DNA from 3 places in the Rothia sp. 27098_8_161 genome. Region 1 is predicted to be linked to each of the others. Evidence: predicted binding sites of a transcription regulator. Region 1 holds the regulator's gene; each other region holds the start of a gene.
The links. The regulator LexA, encoded in region 1, represses DNA repair genes until DNA is damaged. The targets are predictions, from matches to a motif close to TCGAACANNTGTTCGA.
Positions count from the first base shown of each region.

Region 2: a site for LexA is predicted at 2,092-2,107, ahead of O3648_RS00145 (shikimate dehydrogenase). Genes of this name have one in related genera too.
Region 3: a site for LexA is predicted at 1,337-1,352, ahead of uvrA (excinuclease ABC subunit UvrA). Genes of this name have one in related genera too.

Region 1 is NZ_JAPWAL010000004.1:24,876-28,158, reverse strand. Features, by position in the region: gene O3648_RS02405 (ATP-dependent DNA helicase) at 1-1,060, shown strand, start outside; gene lexA (transcriptional repressor LexA) at 1,272-1,946, opposite strand; gene O3648_RS02395 (LysM peptidoglycan-binding domain-containing protein) at 2,775-3,283, shown strand, end outside.
Region 2 is NZ_JAPWAL010000001.1:36,474-39,756, reverse strand. Features, by position in the region: gene aroC (chorismate synthase) at 1-928, opposite strand, end outside; gene O3648_RS00145 (shikimate dehydrogenase) at 1,048-1,983, opposite strand; gene mltG (endolytic transglycosylase MltG) at 2,260-3,283, opposite strand, start outside.
Region 3 is NZ_JAPWAL010000008.1:53,525-56,807, reverse strand. Features, by position in the region: gene uvrA (excinuclease ABC subunit UvrA) at 1-1,314, opposite strand, end outside; gene O3648_RS04510 (MBL fold metallo-hydrolase) at 1,441-2,214, opposite strand; gene O3648_RS04505 (formate--tetrahydrofolate ligase) at 3,272-3,283, opposite strand, start outside.

The sequences.
Region 1 (3,283 bases):
TTTGACCGCTATTTCTGCGGTAAATGATGCCGCCCGCACCGCCCTGTCCGATACCAAACCGGACGGTCAGGACGTTGACGCTGGCCTGCAGATGGCGCGCTCGCGTGTCTCTGAGGTGCACGATATGAGTAGCCGCATTCTGGAGGCATCTGCTGAGCAGGATGTGCTGTGGATTTCTCGTCAGGGTGGTTGGGAGAACGGCCGCTACGTGGCTGCTTCCGATACCGACCCGGCGACCCTGAATATCGCTCCGTTGAGCGTTGGTCTGCAGTTGCGTGACGGACTGTTCGCTGACCGCACCGTGATTTTGACGAGTGCGACCCTAACGGTGGGTGACTCTTTTGATGTTGCAGCCGCTGCCCTGGGACTGCAGGGCGAGGGTGCGCCGCGCTGGACGAGTATCGATGTGGGTTCACCTTTCGACTACCGTAAGCAGGGCATCATGTACGTTGCCGGGGATTTGAAGCCTCCGGGATTTGGTGTGCATGAAGGTCAGCTGGAGCGTCTGCGTGAGCTGTGCGAGGCGTCGGAGGGCGGTGCCCTGGGCTTGTTCTCCTCGAAGCGTGCCGCCGAGCGTGCCACCGAGTACATGCGTGAGCATAGCGACCTGAACATTCTTCTGCAGGGTGAGTCTTCGCTCAAGGCTCTAGTGGAGGAGTTCAGCGAGGACGTTGACTCGTGCCTATTCGGCACGATGAGCCTATGGCAGGGCGTGGATGTTCCGGGTGACTCTTGCCGCCTGGTGGTGATGGACCGCATTCCGTTCCCGCGCCCGGATGACCCGATTGCGCAGGCGCGTACGGAGGCGGTGAACCGTCACCGCGGTAACGGCTTTATGGCGGTTTCTGCTCACCATGCGGCGATTCGTATGGCGCAGGGGGCGGGCCGCCTGATTCGTTCGGTGTCTGACCGCGGCGTGGTGGCTGTGCTGGATTCTCGTGTTGCGACTAAACGTTACGGCGGTTTCTTGATGAAGGCGATGCCGCCGATGTGGTCGACGCAGAATAAGGCAGCCGTGATGGGTGCGCTGGCTCGTCTTTCAGCAAGTATTGAGCGTTAGCTCGGGCGAGATCATTCCATGCCGCACCGCCGCTCCGCTTTGGGCTATAAATTTGGACATATAGGAATCATCCCGGTGATACGTGAACGTTCAAGTATCACCGGGATGATTTCTATAGAGAGCTAAAAGGCCTAACGGTTATGTCTGTTAGAAGTCGTGCTATTTAGACCCAGCTGCTTTTAGAGGCTGCGCTGGTGAGAGCCCGCGTCTTCTAGAGACTGCGCAGCACGGAGACGACCTTACCCATGACGGTTGCGCGGTCACCCATAATCGGCTCGTAGTTAGAGTTGCGCGGCATGAGCCAGGTGTGGCCGTCAACCTGACGGAACACCTTCACGGTTGCTTCATCGTCGAGCAGAGCGGCAACGATATCGCCGTTGTCTGCGGTGTGCTGCTCGCGGACAACCACCCAGTCGCCGTCGCAGATTGCGGCGTCAATCATGGAATCGCCCTTGACCTTGAGCATGAAGAGCTTGCCGTTACCTACCAGCTGGCGGGGCAGGGCAAGCACATCCTCCACGGACTGCTCGGCGGTGATAGGTCCGCCCGCTGCAATTCGTCCAACCAGGGGAACGGGTACGAGGTCTTCATCGCCGACTTCGAAATTCGGCAGCTCGGGCAGGGACGAGGAGGAACTACCGTGGATGCCGACGCCGTTCTCATCCAGCACCTCAATGGCGCGGGGGAGCTTCGGGTCGCGACGAATGTAGCCCATGGTCTCGAGACGACCGAGCTGGTGAGTGACCGAGGATAGGGATGCAAGACCCACCATGTCACCAATCTGGCGCATGGACGGCGGGTAACCCTTTTGTTCAATCTCGGTGCGGATCGCGTCAAGAATCTTCTGCTGGCGCGCGGTCAGCGCCGGACGGGGTGCTGTTGCCATTTCTTTTCCTTCGGTCTGTGCCCCGAATTCTGTACTCCGGTCTCTGTAGTCTGTTTGAGACACAGTCCGGTCGGGGCACGGATGGGTGCTTCACACGTTTTCCGATGGTGTCCTAAAGATTTTTTGGTTCTGCCGAAATGGGTCTTATCTCGTCAGGGGGTGGAGGAATTCTATCCGTGCCGGAGTGATACGCGGGCAACGAGTATGCGCCTCCGCCCTATAAAACTCACTCAGTAGCACCTGCATTTTGATACAGAACCAAGCTGTAACGGGTACAGAAACCTGCTGTGAGTAGGACTCATCAGGAGCGTGTGGAACGTCTCTTGACACCAGTGTAGAACACTACACCGAAAAACTCAAACAAATATTCTAGATTTTTTCTTCGAAGCTCGAAGAAATTTTTAGTACATATCTGCTATACTTTAGAATAAAATTTCGTATATACTCTTGAATCTCTCCTGAAACTCAGGATTTGCGGGTGAATGTTCGAAAAATATTCGAAGATTCGGTCCGGAGTCTTCCAGGAGGGGTGAGTGAATGGGTGTTCGAATGTATTCGAATCCTCTGTCTCTCTTCGCACTATCTACCCCGGATGCTCTAGGGGTCATCTGGCGAAGAGAGAGCGCAGGGGATGGGGGTGCTGGGGCGACCCAACGCAACCCGGTGTATCCGGCGCTCTGACCTAACTAGAGAATAGCTATCCAATAGTTATTGCTTAACAATCACCACTCCATAGTTATCACTCAACTAGGACCTCCGAGCGGGTATCGCTCGGCATTGCTAGACCCGCGGGGTAACCCCGGGGCGAGCTGAGAGAAAGGAACCACAATGACTCTTGCAGCACCTATTGCTTCTCGTGGCACTTCTGCACACCTTCCGGCAGGTTTGGTGGTACTTCACCCCGCCCGCACTGTGTCCGCCCGCACCGTGCAGGGGCGTTCTCGTGTGCCTGCATCTTCGCAGTCTGTTCGCTCTTCTTGTGCGGCTCATGCACCCCGCCCTGTGCCGGTGGCTCTGCCTACCCATGCTCCTACCGTTTCTGCCACCGTTGCTTCCACTCAGGCGCCGGTTCGCTCTGTAGCTTCTGGTGTGCAGGCTGTCTCTGATCCACAGGCGCCTCGACTGAAGAGCGTTCTTCAGGCTAAGGGCGGCGAGCTTCTGCGTGCGATTCCCTCTTCTATCCGTCGTCTTGGTACTGTGCGCGGTTTCCTGAAAGGGCTGCCTCTGCTGACTTTGGCGGTGCTGATTGTGCTCGGTGCTATTAGCTTCTTTGGCCCGGCGGCTTCTGCTTCCGTGGAGAACGCTTCGGCGACTCGAACCATCGTTGTGGTCAAGCA
Region 2 (3,283 bases), on a different contig from region 1:
GCAGCAGGTCACCGATGCTCATACCACCCTCAATACCACCTGCACGGTTGGTATCGCGGGTGACGCCATTTTCGCCAATGGAAATCTCGTCGTGAGCTGCAGTGCCGGGGCGGTCAGCGGTCGCGAAACCGTCGCCAACCTCAACGCCCTTAATGGCCTGAATACCCATCAGAGCCGCGGCAAGGCGCGCGTCCAAGCGGCGGTCCCAGTGCACGTACGAACCCAGTCCGGGAGGCATACCGTACGCGAGCACTTCAACCACACCGCCGAGAGTCTCACCGTCCTTGTGCGCCTCATCCACGCGCTGAACCATCGCGTCGGAGGTTGCCTTGTCGAAGCAGCGCAGCGGGTCAGCGTCCAGCTCCTCAACGTTGCGGGGCGAAGGTACCGGGGCACCCTCAGGAGCGTGCACGCCACCCACAGCTACGGTGTGAGAAACCAGCTCAACACCCAGAGCCTTCAAAATCTGTGCGGCAACCACGCCAAGAGCTACGCGGGTCGCAGTCTCACGCGCGGAGGCGCGCTCCAGCACCGGGCGAGCTTCAGAGAAGTTGTACTTCTGCATACCCGCAAAATCGGCATGACCGGGGCGCGGACGAGTCAGCGCAGCGTTACGCGCACGACCCTCAATCAGCTTCGGATCCACCGGGTCGGAGCTCATCACGTCAGTCCACTTGGGCCACTCGGTGTTCGCAATCTCAATCGCGACCGGGCCGCCCTGAGTCAGGCCGTGACGCACACCGCCCAGGATGCGCACGCGGTCCTCCTCGAACTTCATGCGGGCACCGCGGCCGTAGCCGAGGCGGCGGCGAGCCAGGGCGTCACGCACCATGTCGCTGGTGAGTTCCACACCGGCGGGTACGCCCTCAATAATGCCGACGAGCGCCTCGCCGTGGGATTCTCCGGCAGTGAGCCAACGCAGGGCCATAGGTTAACCTCTTTTCATCGCACCCGCACCGCAGCGCAGGAGGAAGGAATAATAATTCTTCACGTGTATAAATAGTGTATAAAATGCCTGTTTACTGAGCGAGTGAAAGCACGCTTTTTTCACGAAACGGAAGCACGAGGCGCAAGATCAACCGCCGCACACATCGCATTCACCAAGCCCAGCAGCTCACCCTCAGACAGGGTGCGGTCAGTAAAAATCAGAACCTGCTCCACCGCCTGATACAGCAGCATCTCCAGGCCAGAAACCACCGTACCGCCGTTCGCCTCCCAGGCGCTCGCCAGCACCGAAGGCCACGGGTTATACGCAACATCGAGCAGTACCGGCCGGTGCGTCGCGGAGGCACCTTTCAACCCGCTCAGCTGGCTCGCCCACTCATCCGCCGCATGAGCCGGAAGAGTAGACACCACCGGGTGATGACCGCGCTCAGCAAGATTCTGCGGCAAATCAGCCAACGTAATCTGTTCCAGCTGAACACCCAGGCGGCCCGCCGCCTCCTGCACACTACCGAGCTTATGCAACGAACGGGCGTACACGCTCACGCGGCGGTACCCCAGCGCGTGCAGCGCCGCCAAAGCAGAAATAGCGGTCGCTCCCCCACCCACAATCGCGGCAGAATCCTTGAGCGGTTCCGGTTCCAAACCGGCGTGGCGCAGCGCGTTCACAATACCAATGACGTCCGTATTATGCCCCAGAATCTTCTCACCACGCGGATACACCGTATTCACCGCACCGGTCACCTGCGCCATCTCGCTAATCTCATCGCAATACTGGATGACCGCGGTCTTCAACGGCATCGTCACCGACAGACCTGCAATATACGGAGCATCCTCCGTACCGTCCGGGTGTCGCACACCGTGCATCATCGCCGGCAAATCATCAGGCAAAGTATCGCGGCGCTCATACCCCAAATTCTGCTCACCCAAAAAGTCATACGCCGCACGATGCAACGCGGGTGACAGGGAATGGGAAATCGGGTGCCCCAGCACGTAGGCACGGCGAAGATACGGGGCTTCACGGTACGGCTCAGTCTTCATCGGTACTCTCTCGCTCTCAACGCTGGGGAATGCTCTCAACGCTTGGGGCTTTGCGGACACGCACGCCACGAACCCACGTTCATAGGCGCACTCTACCCATTTTAAGGGACAAACCACTATTCGGGTACAGCCCACCACCCGAGCACGACCCAGCATTCGGGTACAGCAAAGGCGGGCACCTCCCCCACTCTCGTGGAGGCGGTACCCGCCTCAGCAAAGAACCTTCAGTCCAAAGCTACCGAATCGTAGCTACCTGCTGAACCAATCAGCTACAGCTTAGCTACAACGGTTCGGGTGCTTAGAACACCACTGGTTGTACTCTTCAACATAACGCTGGTGCTCAGCATAAGTGCGGGAATACTTGGTCTCACCGGAATCCAGATTCACAGTCACCCAGTAGAAGTACGGGTTCTTCTCGGGAGCTGCAGCAGCCTTAATCGAAGCCAGCTGCGGGGAACCAATCGGACCCTTAGGAAGACCCTTATTCGCATAAGTATTGTACTTATTGCTCTTATCGGCCTTCTGCTCTTCAGTCAGGTGGTACGAGCGGACACCCAGACCGTAGGTCACGGTCGCATCCGACTGAATCAGACCCGAGGTCTCACCGTCGGGGTTGTTCAGACGGTTCTCAATGATGCCTGCAACCGCCACGTAGTCCTTCGGCTGAGCCTCAAGTTCCACGATAGAGGCAATAGTCAGAACCTCAAAGATCTTCTGATCGCCGCTCACACCGGCTTCCTTCAGGTCAGCCTTGGTCTTATCAACCATGGTCTGAATAACCTTCTTGATGTCGGTATCCTTCGGGAAGCGGTACTCACCCGGGTGCAACCAGCCCTCAATCGACGGGAAGTTGCTCGGCACGCCGTACTGGGTGTAGTTGCTGATCGCGTCCTCAACCTGCTTGCGGGTGAACGCGCCATCGGAGCCAGAAACAATCAGATCGATGGTCTCGCTCACGCGCTTACCCTGAGGAATAGCCAGGTACAGTACGTTGCTGTTCGCCTGAATAATCGTGTTGATAGCGTTCGAGCTGCTCATGTGCTGCTGCAATTCATAGGTGCCAGGCTGCAAGTACTTACCCTTGCTCTCCTTGGCGTACACCTCAAGGAACTTATCAGCATCAGCAATGACGCCAGCATTTTCTAGCTCAGCAGCCACCTGCGCGGTGGACTGGCCGGAACGAATCGTGAAAGTTACGGTCATGCCGTTACCGCCACCCGAGTAGTCACGATTCTTGAACGGGTCATAGCGAGTAATCAGGGCACCAGAAATGATGACCAGAGCCACGACAAACAGGGAA
Region 3 (3,283 bases), on a different contig from region 1:
CGGGTTCAGGCGCGCGCCGCCGCAGGAGGGGCAGGCGACCTGACGCATGTACTGTTCGTAGCGGTCGCGGGCGAAGTCCGATTCGGTTTCTTCGTGCTTGCGCTTGATGTACGCCTTCACGCCCTCGAATCCGGAAGTGTAGCGGCGTTCGCGGCCGAATCGGTTGCGGTAGGACACCTCAACCTTATAGTCCTTACCGTCCAGAATGGCAGCGCGGGTCTTGGCGGGCAGGTCTTTGAAGGGGGTGTTCAGGTCGAAGCCGAGCTCCTCCCCCAGACCCGCGAGCAGGCGCAGCCAGTATTCGGTGGTTGCTTTGCCCTGCGACCAGGGAGCGATAGCGCCCTCGCCGAGGGTCAGGTCGGGGTTGGGTACGAGCAGGTCAGTGTCCACTTCCAGGCGCGAGCCGATGCCGTCGCAGGCGCTACACGCACCGAACGGCGAGTTGAAGGAGAAGGCTCGCGGCTCAATCGTGTCGATCTGCAGCGGGTGGTTGTTGGGACAGGCGAGGTTTTCACTGAAGGAGCGGGTGCGTTCGGGGTCGTCCTGCTCACGATCCACGAAGTCGATGAGCACGCGGCCATCAGCAAGCTTGAGCGCGGTTTCGATAGAGTCGGTCAGGCGCTGGTGAATACCGTCCTTGATGACGATGCGGTCGACGACCACCTCGATGGTGTGCTTGTACTGCTTGGCGAGCTTGGGCGGGTCGGAGAGCTGCACGGTTTCACCGTCCACGCGGGCGCGCGAGTAGCCCTGGGTCAGCAGGTCCTTGAAGAGGTCAACGAACTCGCCCTTACGTGCGCTGACGACGGGCGCGAGGATCTGCAGGCGGGTGCGTTCGGGGTACTCCTGCAGAATGTCCACGATTTGCTGTGGGGTCTGCTGCGTAATTTCTTCGCCACATTCGGGGCAGTGCGGGTGGCCGATGCGCGCCCAGAGCAGACGCATGTAGTCGTAGATTTCGGTGATGGTACCGACGGTTGAGCGCGGGTTTTTGGAGGTGGACTTCTGGTCGATAGACACCGCCGGGGAGAGGCCCTCGATGAAGTCTACATCGGGCTTATCGACCTGTCCGAGGAACATACGTGCGTAGGAGGACAGCGACTCAACGTAGCGGCGCTGACCTTCCGCAAAGATGGTGTCGAAGGCGAGGGAGGACTTACCGGAGCCGGAGAGTCCGGTGAAGACGACCATTGCATCACGCGGAATGGTGAGGTCTACGTTCTTGAGGTTGTTTTCGCGGGCACCCTGAACCCGGATGCTGGTCAGATCGTTCGCTTTGAGTGCGGTGCTACCGTATGCAGGGCGGGGTGTCATCGAAAATCCTTTCGTCTTATCTTCGAACTTAAATTCTACACCCTCATGCCTTTCACCGGCGGGATTATGCGACCGGTGAAGGCCTGAGGGTGCAGTACTTATATGAGGCGGACTGACAGGCACGGTTTACCAGCCGCGGGTTGCCCAGTCTTCCAGGTGTGGGCGCTCGTCACCGAGAGTGGTGGAGCGGCCGTGGCCGGGCAGCACGATTGCGTCATCTTCAAAGCCGCCGAAGAGCTTTTCGAGCACATTGGAGAAGAGTTCACCGAACTGCTGCGGGGAGTCGGTCTTGCCCACGCCGCCGGGGAAGAGAGTATCACCGGTGAATAGCAGGGTTGCGGGGGTGCCGTCTTCCCAGCTGGTTTCCAGGGTGTAGACGATGGATCCGGGGGTGTGGCCAGGCACGTGCAGCGAGCGGATGACGGTGTCGGAGCGGTAGAAGTCGAAGCTTTCGCCGCCGGCCAGCTCCTCTTCGACGGTGTAGTCTTCCTGCTCCTTAATAGCGGCTGCGTCAGCTGCACCTGCGGAGGTGACGGCACCGGTGAGGTGGTCGAGCTCCTTAATAGCGCGAATATGGTCCCAGTGGCCGTGGGTGACAAGGATGCCGGTCAGACCGACTGCCCGGGGCCTAAGGGAGTTGAAGTCCTCTTCCTTCTCCATAACGCGCACGCGACGGTCTTCCGAGTCAGTCAGTTCCAGCTGCGGGCAATCGTTCAGAAGCGCATCGAGGGTGTAGGCATAGAGTTCTTCTGCCTCGTCTGCGGGGTCGATAAGCACCTGCTCACCGGTGGCGCGCATGGTGATGAGGTAGACGCTGTTGTCCATCTCGGAGACGCTGAACGCTCGGACAGTCAGTTCGGGGTTTTCAAAGATGAGGGTTGGTTCGGGGTAAGTAGTCATAGTTCCAGTGTAGGGGTTCCCACATTGCAGGAGGAGTCTATATAGAGCACTTCCCTGTGAGCGCATTCGGCATTGACTGTGCGGGATGCACAGGGAACAGATACTGGAGCACGCTCGGAACAAGCTCTAGCCAGGTCCCGTCTATCTGAGACTCCAGTGAAATTCCAAAGTTAAACAGAGAAGCGACTGCGCATCGATACACAGTCGCTTCTCATGACACCCAGGGGTATCTATCACTCACTCAAACACAAGCAACCCGAGGACTTTGGAAATCTCACGATTACTTGATGACTTAATGGTAGCAAACTTTTTGGGATTGTTTTGCCACTCGATTTGGCGCGGGGAGCCGGTTTTGGCGACTTGAGTCTCAATATAATCGTTCTGTAATAAAAATAGGTATTTTTTGGCTATCCATACGTACCAATTTCATTTTACGGGTTTTGGCGTGACTTATTTCACCTAAAATAGGTTTAATATTTCCCCCATTTGGCGCTTCTGCACACCTTTGACCCAAGCTTCACACTTAGTAATTTTGAAGGCTCAATCCCCGGTTTTAGCCCGGTATTCCGCGGAAGTAGAGCTTTTATAACAAAACGATAACAGCAGCCCTACCTTCAGGTTCACTGGGCACACCCACTGAAACTCCATTCAAAGAGCAAAACACCTAGTCAAAAATATATTTTCACAAAATACAAGATAGTGTGTCACTAAAAATCAACCTCTATAGATTGTTGATAAAACTTGACACTCAAGCAAGCATAGAGCCCAATTATTAACCCATACGTACCATTTACAGTCTCCGCAGAGGCCTCATTCGAGTCTCCATGAAAGGTTACAATCCCCTTCCACTAGGGGTTTTAGATTCCTTCAGTACCACACCGTTCAACACCGAAAACGCCAATACGCTCCCCCTTTCACCGGCAACCACCCTGGGTGTTCACCCCATTTGCCGGTACCGGGCACGGTAAACTGCCGGGCACAGCAAAGCGGCGCCTCTCCCCCGCTGTGGGGAAGGAGCGCCGCCTCCACTAGCTATAGATTAGCTAACACAGTCGCCTTAGGACAGGCC